Regions from separate parts of the Psychrobacillus sp. 05T411 genome, predicted to be linked through region 1. Evidence: riboswitches for the same ligand, from Rfam matches in the RefSeq annotation. Region 1 holds a riboswitch; each other region holds the start of a gene.
The links. Region 1 has a riboswitch for S-adenosylmethionine ahead of AC1DFT_RS15740 (5-methyltetrahydropteroyltriglutamate--homocysteine S-methyltransferase). Riboswitches for the same ligand answer to the same signal wherever they lie in the genome.
Positions count from the first base shown of each region.

Region 2: it holds a riboswitch for S-adenosylmethionine, as region 1 does, so the genes downstream of both, metA (homoserine O-acetyltransferase MetA) here and AC1DFT_RS15740 (5-methyltetrahydropteroyltriglutamate--homocysteine S-methyltransferase) in region 1, are expected to answer to the same signal.
Region 3: it holds a riboswitch for S-adenosylmethionine, as region 1 does, so the genes downstream of both, AC1DFT_RS04385 (bifunctional homocysteine S-methyltransferase/methylenetetrahydrofolate reductase) here and AC1DFT_RS15740 (5-methyltetrahydropteroyltriglutamate--homocysteine S-methyltransferase) in region 1, are expected to answer to the same signal.
Region 4: it holds a riboswitch for S-adenosylmethionine, as region 1 does, so the genes downstream of both, metK (methionine adenosyltransferase) here and AC1DFT_RS15740 (5-methyltetrahydropteroyltriglutamate--homocysteine S-methyltransferase) in region 1, are expected to answer to the same signal.

Region 1 is NZ_JBFTLO010000023.1:30,387-34,223, forward strand. Features, by position in the region: gene corA (magnesium/cobalt transporter CorA) at 1-578, opposite strand, end outside; gene AC1DFT_RS15735 (BCCT family transporter) at 703-2,199, opposite strand; SAM riboswitch class I at 2,417-2,517, shown strand; gene AC1DFT_RS15740 (5-methyltetrahydropteroyltriglutamate--homocysteine S-methyltransferase) at 2,612-3,712, shown strand.
Region 2 is NZ_JBFTLO010000001.1:28,092-31,928, forward strand. Features, by position in the region: gene abc-f (ribosomal protection-like ABC-F family protein) at 1-518, shown strand, start outside; gene AC1DFT_RS00140 (5' nucleotidase, NT5C type) at 515-1,036, shown strand; SAM riboswitch class I at 1,272-1,380, shown strand; gene metA (homoserine O-acetyltransferase MetA) at 1,684-2,592, shown strand; gene AC1DFT_RS00150 (aldo/keto reductase) at 2,636-3,568, opposite strand; gene AC1DFT_RS00155 (histidine phosphatase family protein) at 3,733-3,837, shown strand, end outside.
Region 3 is NZ_JBFTLO010000004.1:37,250-41,086, reverse strand. Features, by position in the region: gene AC1DFT_RS04390 (protoporphyrinogen oxidase) at 177-1,562, shown strand; SAM riboswitch class I at 1,722-1,827, shown strand; gene AC1DFT_RS04385 (bifunctional homocysteine S-methyltransferase/methylenetetrahydrofolate reductase) at 1,903-3,762, shown strand; gene metH (methionine synthase) at 3,743-3,837, shown strand, end outside.
Region 4 is NZ_JBFTLO010000014.1:54,829-58,665, forward strand. Features, by position in the region: gene metK (methionine adenosyltransferase) at 648-1,844, opposite strand; SAM riboswitch class I at 2,046-2,160, opposite strand; gene pckA (phosphoenolpyruvate carboxykinase (ATP)) at 2,355-3,837, shown strand, end outside.

The DNA.
Region 1 (3,837 bases):
CGCATCGGAAGAATAGTACGACGCAATCTGAGCAAATCGCTCCTAAGGTCAAACACTTGATCCAAAGATAAATGGTACACATCGGATGATAATTTATCTTCTATTTCGTTTAAATAATCTTCAATTTTATAGACAATGGGAAAATATGCATCCACTACTTTATCAACAATATGATACGCTACATGCATTGCTCCGCGGTCCCAGCCTTTTGGGTTTTGCACAATACGTTCGCGTGCTTGATCTAATTCGTGCATAGGAGGAAAGTGGAAAGACACTACAAAGTTTTGTCCAACAAATAAGTTCAGTTCTTCTGCTTCAAGCGTCTCTTCGTTAAATGTATGCAACACAAAAAAAGAATGTCCATCATAATGGTCCACTTTTGGTCGCTGAAGTCGGAACAAACAGTCTTCAATTGCCAGTGGATGAAAATGAAAAAAGGAACTAAGTAAAGTTTCCTCTTCTTTTGTAGGTTCACCAATATCTACCCAATACCATTCAAACTTGTTTTCTGTAATATCTTCTAGTTGGAAATCACTTATTATTTTTTGATTGCTTGCTTTTCCAATTGTTCGAATCATCCTAAAACCCCCTTGCAGCATTTATTATCTCATAATCAATTCTATGTATTCAAAAGTATGCCGTTTTTTTTAAAGAAAAATGTAAAATGCCAAGGGGAAATGAATAATCCTTGGCATTTTAATATTATTTCTTTTTAATTTTCATCAGTTTTGCTTCTTTTTTTAACCCCATCATTAAAGAGGCAATCATGAGAAGCATGACGAAAGAAAATGGTAAAGCAGCAATAATGATTGTATTTTGTAAAGCTGTGAGACCATTAACAGACAGCAAAACGATAGCAATGACTGACAAGGTGATTCCCCAAACAAGTTTCACTTTATTTGGTGGGGTTAATGAACCATTAGTTGATAGCATACCGAGAACAAAAGTTGCGGAATCGGCCGATGTGATGAAAAAGCATGCAATAAGTATCACGGCAAAAACCGATATAATGGTCGCCATTGGCATTGCATGAAACATTTCAAATATAGTCAACTCAGTAGATGCTTTCGCTAAATCGGCAATACCTTCTTTTTGCATATTGATAGCAGTGGAACCGAATGCAGAAAACCAAATTGCTCCAAGTAACGTAGGTGCAACCAATACGGCAGTAACGAACTCTTTAATCGTTCTTCCTTTTGAGACACGAGCTATAAACATACTGACAAATGGTGCCCATGAAATCCACCAAGCCCAATAAAAGATGGTCCAAGCTTCGAGCCATTCGCGATTAGTCGCGCTGAGTGGTGCTGTACGGAAACTCATTTGAACAATATTGGATAAATATCCTCCAAAAGAGTCCGTGAACATATCAAAAATGAGTAATGTAGGACCTAGGATAATAACAAAACCAAGTATTGCTAGTGCTAATACTAAATTTGTATTCGATAAATATTTAATTCCTTTACTTAAACCGGACCATGCAGAAGCAAGGAATAGGACCGTTACGATAGCGATAATAATTACTTGAGTAAAGATACCAATCGTCCACCCGAAAAGATAGTTTAAACCTGCATTAATTTGAACGGCACCGAAGCCGAGTGAAGTAGCCACACCAAAAGCAGTAGCAAAAATAGCAAGGACGTCGACCAGTATGCCCAATGGTCCTTCCATCTTCTTACCGAAAATTGGTTTTAATGTTGCTGATATTAACCCAGGTTCATCTTTACGGAACTGAAAGAAGGCAAGGGATAAACCTACAACTCCATACATAGCCCACACGTGAAATCCCCAATGGAAGAAAGTATAGCGTAGAGCCTCTTTAAAAGCTGCAGCTGTGTTTGGTTCCGCTGTTGCTGGATCGATTGCATAATGCGATAAAGGCTCGGCAGCACCATAAAAAACGAGTCCAATACCCATTCCAGCAGAAAACAGCATAGAAATCCATGTGACTGTTGAAAACTGTGGACGATCTGTGTCTTTTCCTAACCGGATCTTTCCGTATGGACTGAAGATAAAAAATATACTAAGTGCTAACATGAATGTCATTAGTAGCATGTAGTACCAACCAAAGGAAGATGCAACAAAGCTTTTGATGGCTGTGGTGATTTCCTCAAAGTTTTCGGGCCAAATTGCTCCATATCCAGCAGCTAAAATGATTAAGCTCATAGTGATATAAAATGTAATAGATAGTTTTTTCATACTTCCCCCTCGTAGAATGAATAATTTAAATGGTTTACTATACTAATAAAACACTGTGAAATCAAATGATATCAAGGGTTCCGTTTCTTCAAAATCATACCCGAAATAAGAGGATTTGAAACAATTAAAGGCAACTAAATAAAAAGATTATTCGAAAATTAGTATTGACAGAATAAACTAAATAATGTAAGGTAATAGTCAATCAAATAAAACAACTTTCTTATCAAGAGAGGAGGAGGGACTGGCCCTACGATACCTCAGCAACAGGCTTTTTGTACTGTGCTAATTCCAGAAGCGTTTTATGCTTGAAGATAAGAAGAGAAAAATCACTGGTGACGTGTAAACCTCTTCTTGTTTCTAAGAAGGGGTTTTATTTGATTTCCAATTCAAATTTAGGGAGGAAGAAATCATTATGACAACTAAAACAGCAATTGCAGCACCATTCAGAGCGGATCACGTAGGGAGTTTATTAAGACCTGAAAGTTTACTTCATGCAAGAAAAGACTTTAAAGCAGGGGCTATTACGAAAGAACAATTAAAAGAAATAGAAACAATAGAAATTAAACGCATTGTCGACAAACAAATTGAAGTTGGATTGGAACTTGTAACAGACGGTGAATTCAGACGTGGCTGGTGGCATCTAGACTTTTTAGAGCATCTAAATGGATTTGAAGGGTATGTACCGGAAAAAGGATATCAATTCGAAGGGGTAGAAACAGACAAGTACGAAGTGCGCAATATCGGCAAAATCTCGTTCAACCCAGACCATCCATTTATCCAAGACTTTATCGAGTTTAACAAAATCGTAGATGGTCGCGCAGTTGCAAAACAAACGATTCCAAGTCCAAACCAGTTATTCCACCCGGGTATACGTGATGAAAGTATTTACCCGGACGTAGAAGAGTTCGCAAAAGATATTATTAAAGCTTACCAAGACGCTATTCAAGCATTTTACGATGCAGGGGTAAGATATTTACAAATAGATGATGTATATATTGCGGGTCTATCCTCACCAGATCTTCCTTATAAAGAAGGAGAAAGAGAGTTTTTAATCGACCTTGCACTTCGTGTAATGAACGGAGCATTGGAAAACAAACCAGCTGATTTAGTAGTGACGACTCATCTATGCCGGGGAAATTACCAATCGACTTGGGCATTCGGGGGAAGTTACGCACTAATCGCTCCAACGTTTTTCGCAAAAGAAAAAGTAGATGGATTCTTCTTAGAGTATGATGACGATCGATCAGGCGACTTCAAGCCACTTGAACATATTKCAAACGGCGGAGCAAAAGTGGTTCTAGGTGTTTTCACATCGAAAAATGGAGAACTAGAAAATAAAGAAAATATTATCGCACGTGTCAAAGAAGCATCTGAGTATGTGCCACTGGATCAATTAAGTATTAGCCCACAATGTGGCTTTGCTTCTACACATCATGGTAATAAGTTAACAGAAGAGCAACAGTGGGAAAAACTAAAATACATCGTAGACATTTCAAAAGAAATTTGGGGTTAATGAAGGGCAACACCTCGTTATTAGCCAATTACCCATTTGTAAGGCTAGAACGAGTAAATATAAAATACTTTCTTTCCTAAAGGTCTCATTTGATCGAGTAGGAAAGAAAGTTGAAAATTGCAAGA
Region 2 (3,837 bases), on a different contig from region 1:
GAGGAGAACGCATGCGTCTTCGCCTTGCGCAACTCATGCATCAGGATATAAATTTATTGATGCTAGATGAACCAACAAATCATCTAGATATCGATTCAAGAGAAGTATTAGAAGATGCTCTAGAAGACTTTCAAGGGACGATTCTTGCTGTTTCGCATGATCGATACTTTTTAAATAAGCTTTTTCCAAGGACTTCTTGGTTAGATCAAGGACAACTAACTACCTTTGAAGGTCCATATGAGTGGGCACGTGGAAAATGGGAGGAGTTACAGACTAAACAATCCCCACTCACACTCGTGGAAACAAAAGAATCAGTTAAATCAAATCAAACTAAGATAAAACAAAAACAACCAATTGAAGAGGAAATTGCTGCATTAGAATTAGAAATCAAAACATTAGGAAGTCAAATAGAGTTGGAAAATGATTGGGAGACTTATGAGCGATTGATGGAAACTAAAAAACTACAAGAGCAGCAATTAGAGAAATTATTGGAGAAATGGATGGAGAATGAAAATTGAAACGCATTGCAATAGATATGGATGAAGTTATTTCGGCTTTCAGTATGAAATGTTTGCAGCTTTTTAATGCAGAATACAATTCAAACTATAATGTAATTCATCTTCAGGGAAAGCTATTAGCGGAGCTAGATCAACGTTTTAAGGAGAAAGTGAATGATTATTTAGCAGAGGAAACTTTTTTTCTCGATTTAGAGGTGATTGAAGGAAGTCAAGATGCATTGCGAGGATTAAATGAGCAATATGAGATTTTCATTGTTACCGCGGCGATGGACTTTCCTGCTTCATTGGCACCAAAATATCAATGGTTGAAAAAGCATTTTCCTTTCTTGAATGAAAAGCATTTCGTTTTTTGTGGAGATAAAAGTATCATTCGGGCAGATTATTTAATAGATGATACGCCAAGTAATTTAGATGCATTTTGCGGGGAGGGGATTTTATTTTCCGCTCCTCATAATAGGAACGAAAACAGATACACACGTTTGAATAATTGGAAAGAAGTCGAATATTATTTTTTGTAATATAAAGTATCCTATGTTAATTATCAGTAACATTAATAACTCGTACAAAAAGCGATAAAACTTCGCCTGAATAAGCTTATCCTTGAAATGAAAGAAAAGAAAAAATTATGAATAAAGACCTTTCTATTAGAATATCCATTAAGAAAGAAATTTTTACTAATAATTTTAACTAGTTGCACAAATATTTTGCTCGTGGTAGTATTTACTAGATTACATAAATACACCAATTAAATACTTCTTATCAAGAGAAGCAGAGGGACATGGCCCTGTGAAGCTTCAGCAACCTCTGACATTGTCAGAAAGGTGCTAACTCCTACAAGATTTTTGGTCTTGAGAGATAAGAACTGAGAGCTATCCTTACACCCTCTTTTCTTATCCATGAGAAAAGAGGGTTTTTATCTTCATTCAGCGAAAATACTCTCATCTCTATAGAAGGTGAGATGAATGCGGTTTTGTTTACTGTTCAGCTTGTGTTCAAACGCCCGCTGGACGAAGATAAAGCCTCCGGAGGATGTCACAGATTTTGAAAGGAGTTAAAGAAGGCAGTCTAAGTTCGCGACATCCTGTAGGCCTCAAGCTCGATTCAAAATCTGGACGTAATTACGCCGAGGTGTAATTGATGTTACATAGAAAGGAAGAGGAAGAAAATGCCGATTAATGTACCAAAACAGTTGCCAGCGACGGCCTTATTAAAAAAAGAAAAGATATTCGTGATGGATGAGGAACGTGCTACTGGGCAGGATATACGTCCTATGAATATCATTATTTTAAACTTAATGCCTGAGAAAGAAAAAACAGAGCTGCAACTTTTAAGATTATTAGGGAATACACCACTTCAAGTGAATGTTACTTTTATGAACATGGCTTCCCATGAATCTAAAAATGTAAGTAAAACGCATTTAGATACGTTTTACACAACGTTCGAAGAGATCAAACATCGTAAATACGATGGGCTGATAATTACTGGAGCCCCAATTGAGCATCTACCGTTTGAGGATGTGAATTATTGGGATGAAATGAAGGAAATTATGGAGTGGACTAAAACGAATGTCACATCTGTTTTCCATATTTGTTGGGGGGCACAAGCTGCTTTGTATCATCATTATGGAATCGATAAATACGAACTACCAAAGAAATGCTTTGGTGTATTTAATCATCGTTTATCTGATTTAACGGTTAATCTTGTACGCGGATTTAACGATGTTTTCAACGCTCCTGTGTCTCGTTATACATCGATCCCTTATGAAAAAATTAAAAACGATCCAAGATTAAATATACTTTCTCTATCAGACGATGCTGGCGTTTTTTTGATCATTTCCAAAGATGAAAAACATATTATGGTTACTGGTCACCTAGAATATGACGCAACAACTTTAGCTGATGAATATAACCGTGATCTGGATAAAGGAATTGATATCGATGTACCAAAAAATTATTTCCCGAATGATGACCCATCTAAAGAACCATTAAATACATGGCGTTCCCATACGCATTTATTATTTTCCAACTGGTTGAACTATTACGTATACCAAGAAACACCTTACGAGTGGGAATAAACGATAGAAAAGCACAGAGCATTCGTTTGCTCTGTGCTAGTTTTTATTTAAAAATCCGATCAATTTCTGCAATTTCATCAGTTGAAAGTTGCACATCTAAGGTTTTCAAATTAGCTAAAACTTGCTCCGGTATTTTTGCTCCAGGAATGATTACGTCGATTGCTTCCTGTGCTAAATACCATGCAAGTACAATATTTGCAATTCCAACATTTCTATCGCCTGCTATTTGTCGTAGTTGCTCCACTTTTTCCAGGTTTTGTACAAATGGTTGCCCTTGGAATAATGGATTTTTGGAACGACCATCTTCAAATGTACTATTCTTATCGAATTTTCCCGTTAATAAGCCAGATGCAAGTGGATAATAAGGAATAAAGGAAATTTTCTTTTCCAGCGTATATGGTAAAAATTCATTTTCTGCATCGCGTTTTAATAAATTGTAACCAGATTGAAGGACATCAATATATCCATCTTGGTTGCCCTCCTTTAATTGATCAAGGGAAAAGTTCGATACACCAATGGCACGTATTTTTCCTTCTTCTTTTAAACGTTGAAGTGTGCCAATTGCTTCTGCTTTCGGTGTATTTTCATCTGGATAATGTATATAAAATAGATCAATATAGTCAGTTTGTAGACTGCGCAAACTATTTTCCACCGTTTCTCTTAAAAACTTAGGAGAGTTGTCTATAAAAACTTGTCCATCTTCTAATTTGTGTGCCCCTTTTGAAGCTAATATAATTTCGTGTCGGCTCTGACTTTCTTTTAAGACTTCTCCAATTAACTCTTCCGATCTCCCTTTACCGTAGATGAAAGCTGTATCCAAAAAGTCAATTCCATTATTAATTGCTGTACGAACGATTTCTTTTCCAGTTTCATCGTTTAGATTAGGAAATAGATTATGTCCTCCTACTGCATTTGTACCTAATCCAACTGGATTTACAAATAATCCTGTTTTACCGATCTCGACTTTGACTACCATACTAGTAAAACAACTCCTTTTTCTGATAACTTTCATGATAATCATACCAATTTAAAATATTCGCTTAAAGCAATAAGATTTACTTTAAGAGATTAAAGGAATTTTTCTTCTCTATGACGAATAATATGCTTTATGAAGAAAGAAAACTAAGGAGCTTAAAGATATTGAATACAAATTTATTTTTCGTCCGCCACGCACATTCTACCTATTCATCAGATGAGTTTAACAGACCATTGTCAGAACGCGGGATGCTAGACGCAAAGTTAATT
Region 3 (3,837 bases), on a different contig from region 1:
ATTAGCAATGCTAGCTGATAGAAGGATTTTTTTGTGAATTTGACGAAATGGAAAACTATTGCGGATTTCTAATGGAATAGGGAAAGAATAGTGAGGTAAATCATACCGCATATTTTATATAATGATTATACTAGAGGTAGTGAATAATACCGGATTTAAGACAAGGAGTGAGCATTTTGAAAAAAGTAATTGTGATTGGCGGAGGAATTACAGGACTTTCTGCTATGCACTATTTGCAAAAGCTTAAAATAGAAAAAGCCTTAGATATAGAGTTAGTTTTAGTGGAATCGAATGATTATTTAGGGGGAAAAATTCATTCTGTCCGTAATGGAGAGTTTATCATGGAAACCGGAGCAGACTCCATTGTTGCACGCAATGCAGGAGTTTTGCCTTTAGTCGAAGAGTTAAATTTACAAGACGAACTTGTCTATAATGCAACAGGTATTTCTTATATATATACGAATAATGAGTTGCACGCCATCCCTGCGGATACGGTATTTGGTATACCAACGAGTGAGGAATCGTTAGAAAGTAGCACATTAGTTTCTGAAGAAGGTAAAGAAGAGGCGTTGAAAGATTTTGAGTTGCCTAATGAAAGCTTTACAAAAGATAGCTCGATTGGATCTTTTTTAGAGCATTTCTTAGGTAAAGAGTTAGTGGAAAAACAAATAGCACCTGTCCTATCAGGTGTATATTCTGGAAATCTAGATAAGCTAACACTGGCTTCCACATTACCTTATTTAGTAGATTATAAAGATGAATACGGTAGCATTATCAAAGGTTTAGAAGCGAATAAAGAAAAATTCCAAAGTGCTTCCAATAAAAAGTTTATTTCTTTTAAAAATGGCCTTTCTGCATTAATAGATCGCTTAGAAAAAGAGCTAAGCGATGCTACTATTTTAAAAGGAGTACACACAACGAAAGTTGCGAAAAATGAAGATAGATATGAGGTTTCCTTTTCTAATCATGAGTCAATCGAAGCAGATTACGTTATATTAACAACTCCACATAATGTGGCACAAAGTCTATTGCAAGACGAAGAATTGGACGCTGATTTTAATAAACTAAAAAATTCATCTCTCATTAGTATTTATCTCGGGTTTGACATTCCGGATGAACAGCTTCCTGCTGAAGGTACCGGCTTTATCGTTTCCGAAAATAGCGATGTGAAATGCAATGCGTGTACATGGACAAGTCGCAAGTGGAAGCATACATCTGAAAATAGCCATTTGCTTGTTCGTATGTTCTACAAAAGCACAAATCCTGCATTTGAAAAGATGAAAGATATGCGTGAGGAAGAGTTAGTTCAAGTCGCTTTACAAGATATCGAAAAGAGCTTGAAATTAACTGGGAAGCCTCAAGTTGTCGAAGTGACCAAATGGAATGATTTAATGCCAAATTATCACTTAGAGCATGGACAAGCGGTTCAATCTTTGAAGGAGAAAATGGCAGTTGTGATGCCTAATGTGGTACTGGCTGGATGTTCGTATTATGGGGTTGGCATCGGTGCTTGTATTCAAAATGGGAAAGATACAGCAGCGTTAATTGGTGCAAGAATTTAATTTTAGATGATATTGTAGGGCCAAAATTCAATTTTGGTCCTATTTTTATTGGCATAAATCGATAAATCGCCAGTTAAATATAAAGAAAATTCTAAAATGTACTTGACGCTTTAGTTTATTAAAGGTACGATATGTCTAACTAAAAAACTGAATATTTAATTCTTATCAAGAGAAGCTGAGGGACTGGCCCTGTGAAGCTTCAGCAACCTGCCGTTTAGGTCAGGTGCTAAATCCAGCAGACATATAATAGTCTGAAAGATGAGAAGGGACGAATTATTATACTCGTAAAGCCTTCTTTTTAAAAGTGGGCTTTTTTTTATTGTAGAGAGGATGGGTGCGAGTGGGATTGTTAGATAAACTACAAACAAGTGTGTTAACGGCAGATGGAGCAATGGGGACGCTGCTATATTCTTATGGAATTGACTATTGCAATGAGGAACTAAACATCGAAAGACCAGAAATTATCGAGAAGATCCACCAGGACTATATCACAGCAGGTGCAGATATTATCCAAACGAATACATACGGCGCAAATGCGATTAAATTGGCCAGATACGGCTTAGAAAATAAAGTGAAGGAAATCAATGAAGCGGCAATTCAAATCGCTAAACGAGCTGCTGCACCGGGTAGACAGTTTGTGCTAGGAACAATAGGGGGAATACGGGGCATTCGTAAAAGTGATGCAACGTTAGCCGAAATTATTCAAATGGTTGATGGGCAAGCGAGTCACTTGCTTACTGGCAATCCGGATGGACTATTACTCGAAACGTATTATGATTTTGAAGAATTATCTGCAACAGTTACTCATTTAAGAAAGTTGACGGACACACCAATCATAGCGCAAGTATCCATGCATGAGCCAGGCATATTGCAAAATGGTTTATCACTGAATGACGCATTACAACAACTTGATGTATTAGGTGCAGACGTTGTTGGAGTCAATTGCCGTCTAGGTCCTTTCCATACCATACAAGCACTAGAGGGAGTTACACTTCCGAAAAATGCGTTCCTTTCAGCTTTTCCGAATGCAAGTTTACTGGATATGGAGGATGGTCGCATAGTGTACGAATCAGAGGCCGATTATTTTGGTCGTGCAGCATTGCTTCTCCGTGAAGAAGGCGTTCGATTGATAGGTGGATGTTGTGGAACGACTCCAAAGCATATCGAAGCTGCGAAAAAAAGAATTGGCCAATTACCCCCATTAAAAGCGAAAGTTGTTGCTCCTAAAAAGCCGATTATCATTCGTGAAGCAGAGCCAAATATCAACGAGGCTCTTCATGAAAAAGCACAAAAAGAACGGACTATAATTGTAGAACTAGACACACCGCGACACCTAGATACGACAACATTTATGGAAGGTGCAAGTAAACTCTACGATGCTGGTGTTGATGCTGTGACAATGGCGGATAATTCACTTGCTTCCCCTCGCATTAGCAATATGGCGATGGGATCTATGTTAAAGCTACAAAATAATATTCGACCGCTTGCACATATTACTTGTCGCGATCGCAATCTTATTGGCCTCCAATCGCATTTAATGGGGCTGGATGCGCTTGGTATTCATGACATCTTAGCGGTAACAGGTGACCCAACAAAAATTGGTGACTTCCCGGGTGCTACAAGTGTTTATGACGTTTCAAGTTTGGAATTAATTCAATTAATTAAGCAATTAAACGAAGGTATTTCATTCTCAGGGAAATCGCTTCGAAAGAAGGCAAACTTCTCTATAGCAGCGGCTTTTAATCCAAATGTTCGAGTCTTAGACCGTGCTGTAAAACGATTAGAGAAGAAAATCGAATGTGGTGCCGATTATTTCATCACGCAACCTGTCTACACAAAAGAAAAAATTCAAGAAATTTATGAGGCAACCAAACATTTAGCAACTCCTATTTTCATCGGTATTATGCCGCTAACAAATATTCGAAATTCCGAGTTCTTGCACAATGAAGTACCGGGCATCAAATTATCCGATGAAGTGTTAGAAAGGATGCGTGCATGTGGCGAAGATAGAGAAAGTGCCACTGCAGAAGGAATACAAATTGCCAAAGAACTAATAGACACTGCAGCGGAATTATTCAATGGTATTTATATAATTACACCTTTTTTCAGATACGATATGTCGCTCGAATTAATCAAACATATTAATGAAATCGATAGTAAGAAAGCGAGAGAAAACAGCTATGTACAAACATCTAATTGAGCAGCAACTTCAAAATAGAATCCTCATTATCGACGGTGCGATGGGGACAATGATCCAAAATGTGAATCTCGCGCC
Region 4 (3,837 bases), on a different contig from region 1:
AACATCCTGTTGGCCCCGGCAGGAATCGCTACCTGCAGCGAAAATCAATGAAAATTGCTTACTTACTCAGCATCGACTCGCTAAAAACAAAATTTTATACAGTTTTTTCTAATGCGAATCCAGGAAATGGCTTAGGGCAACCAACCGATCATTGAAAGCAACTAGTACTATGTTGAAAGCAACTAAATCAGCACGAGAGCAACCAAAACACTAGTGAAAGCAACCAATTTTTAAAATAGCAAGTTTACTTGGATTGAGACGCCCATGACTGTGACGCATTATTTATAAATGTTGCGCGTTTGAATGGCAACGTTGCGCAAATGACCTACAATGTTGCGTGTAACGACTAGGATTTTGCGCATTTTTGATCTTATATTCTTATCTAGCTAAATAGTGGGAATCATTTTGCCGTAGCTGGTCGTGCCACATGAGCCAAAGTCATGAACCCACTTGCGTGTAACACGAGTAGGTTCATGGGAGGTGCGACAAACGCGAAGGTTAGCAGGAACTCACTAAGTAGCATTATACCTATTTCATATACATTATAAAAAATGTCTTATCTTATGTTACCTGAAAACAGTTATCTACTATAGTTTTATAGAAAAAAAAAGCCACCACTTTTAAAAAGTGATGGCTTTTCTTATTACTTATAATCCTGCTTTTTCTTTTAAAGCGTCTGCTTTATCTGTTTTTTCCCATGGCGCGTCGATGTCTGTACGACCGAAGTGACCATAAGCTGCAGTTGGTTTGTAAATTGGACGACGTAGGTCTAGCATTTTAATAATGCCTGCTGGACGAAGGTCAAATAGTTCACGAATGTAAGCTACTAATTGTGCCTCTTCTACTTTTCCAGTTCCAAATGTATCAACAGCGATCGATACAGGTTGAGCTACTCCAATAGCATAAGCTAATTGTACTTCGCAACGGTCTGCAAGTCCTGCAGCGACAATGTTTTTTGCTACATAACGAGCAGCATATGCAGCGGAACGGTCTACTTTCGTTGGATCTTTACCAGAGAAAGCACCGCCTCCATGACGAGCGTAACCACCGTAAGTATCTACGATAATTTTACGACCTGTTAAACCTGCATCCCCTTGAGGTCCACCGATTACAAAACGGCCAGTTGGGTTGATAAAGTATTTTGTATTTTCATCGATTAAATGAGCAGGAACAATCGGCTTGATCACTACTTCTTTTAAATCTTTTTGAATTTGTTCTAGCGTAATTTCTGGATGATGTTGCGTAGAAATAACAATCGTATCAATACGAACTGGATTATTATTCTCATCATACTCCACTGTTACTTGTGTTTTACCATCTGGGCGTAAGTAGTCTAATGTTTCATCTTTACGCACTTGGGCTAAACGACGTGACAGCTTATGCGCTAAACTAATTGGAAGTGGCATAAGTTCAGGTGTTTCATTACATGCGTAACCAAACATTAAACCTTGGTCCCCTGCTCCAATTGCTTCGATATCTGAATCCGTCATAGATCCTTCACGAGCTTCTAACGCTTGGTCAACACCCATAGCAATATCAACAGACTGCTCATCAATTGCAGTCAATACTGCAGATGTTTCTGAGTCAAAACCATATTTAGCACGAGTGTAACCAATTTCTTTAATAGTAGAACGTACTACTTTTGGGATATCTACATAAGTAGACGTTGTAATTTCTCCTGCAACTAAAACAAGACCTGTTGTTACACTTGTTTCACAAGCAACACGTGCATTTGGATCTTCTGTTAAAATAGCATCTAATATAGCATCCGAAATTTGATCGCAAATTTTGTCTGGATGCCCTTCTGTAACTGATTCCGACGTAAATAATCGGCGTTGTGTCATAGAATATTCCTCCTATATCCTGCGAGATTTCTCTCAAGAATTGATACGGTACTCATTCCCATGTCAAGCCATTTCAAATGGATTAAACTTGAAGCCGTTTCGGACTTGGCACACAAGGATAAAGGGCGATGTTATATAAAAAAACCTTTCACTCACGTAAATGTACATGAGGAAAGGTATTAATTTCATAAGCACCTTTCACTCTTATCAATCAAGGAATCACACCTTGTCTCAGGTTGGGCACCTTTGTAATAAAAAAAATTACAGGTTGCCGGGTTTCATAGGGCCTGACCCCTCCACCAGCTCGGGATAAGAGTATCCGTTCAATAAAACATCATACGGAAACTCCGTACAAAAGTCAATAATTTTTTAGTGCCTATTAGAAAAGATAAAAAAATAATACATTAATTAGTGTAGACTATTTAACTTAATGTGTTATACTAATTCACATATAAACGAAAAATTCCTCCACCCTTGAGGAAATAATGAAAAAAGGATGGTAAATACAATATGAATTCAATCGATACGGTGAGTGAACTGAACGAATTGCTAGCTGGAAACAATATTAGCGTACAATTATCAGTGCCGCAACTTGTGGAAAAAGCAACATCTAGAGGAGAAGCTATTTTAACTTCTACAGGTGCTGTAAAAGCAGAAACAGGTAAATATACAGGCCGTTCCCCACAAGATAAATATATCGTAGAAGAACCTATCTCTAAAGACAAAATCGATTGGGGTTCCGTAAACCAACCTATCTCTTCTGAAATTTTTGACGCACTATATAAAAAAGTAACGAACTATTTAAAAGAACAAGAAGAATTATTTGTCTTTAAAGGATTCGCAGGAGCAGATAAAGAATCCCGTCTTGGCATTCAAGTGATTAATGAATTTGCATGGCATAATTTATTTGCACATCAATTATTCATCCGCCCTACGGAAGAAGAACTGTCAACACATCAAGCAGATTTCACCATTGTAAGTGCACCAAACTTCAAAGCTGATCCAGCTATCGATGGCACTAAATCAGAAACATTCATCATCGTTTCTATGGAAAAGCGTATCGTATTAATCGGTGGAACGGAATATGCTGGTGAAATGAAAAAATCCATCTTCTCTATTATGAACTATTTGTTACCAGAACAAAACATTTTTCCGATGCATTGTTCAGCAAACGTTGGAGAAGCAGGAGATGTTGCATTATTCTTCGGTTTATCTGGAACAGGGAAAACGACTCTTTCTGCAGATGCAGGACGTAAGCTAATCGGAGATGACGAGCACGGATGGTCGGATAATGGCGTATTTAATATCGAAGGTGGCTGCTACGCTAAATGTATCGACTTAACTCGTGAAAACGAACCACAAATCTTTGATGCTATTACATTCGGAACAGTTTTAGAGAATGTAGTTGTGGATTTAGAAACTCGCGTTGCCAACTATGCAGATGATTCATTAACAGAAAATACACGTGCGGCATACCAAATTCAAAATATCGAAAACATTGTAGACCCTTCCATTGCTGGTCATCCAAATACAATTGTTTTCTTAACAGCTGATGCATTTGGCGTGTTGCCTCCAATTAGTAAATTAACGAAAGAACAAGCAATGTACCACTTTTTAAGTGGGTTTACATCGAAACTTGCAGGAACAGAACGTGGAATCACATCGCCACAGCCAGCATTTTCTACTTGCTTCGGCTCCCCTTTCTTACCATTGCATGCGACTGTTTACGCAGAAATGCTTGGGAAGAAAATTGATGAACACGGTGCACAAGTTTTCCTTGTAAATACTGGATGGACTGGTGGAGAATACGGTGTTGGTAGCCGTATGAAACTTGCTTACACTCGTACGATGGTTCGTGCAGCGATTGATGGAAAGTTAAGAAATGCAGAAACTACGATAGATCCAGTATTTGGTCTTGCAATTCCTACAGAAATTGAAGGAGTACCTACTGAAGTGCTTATCCCACGTAATGCTTGGGAAGATCAAGCAGCAT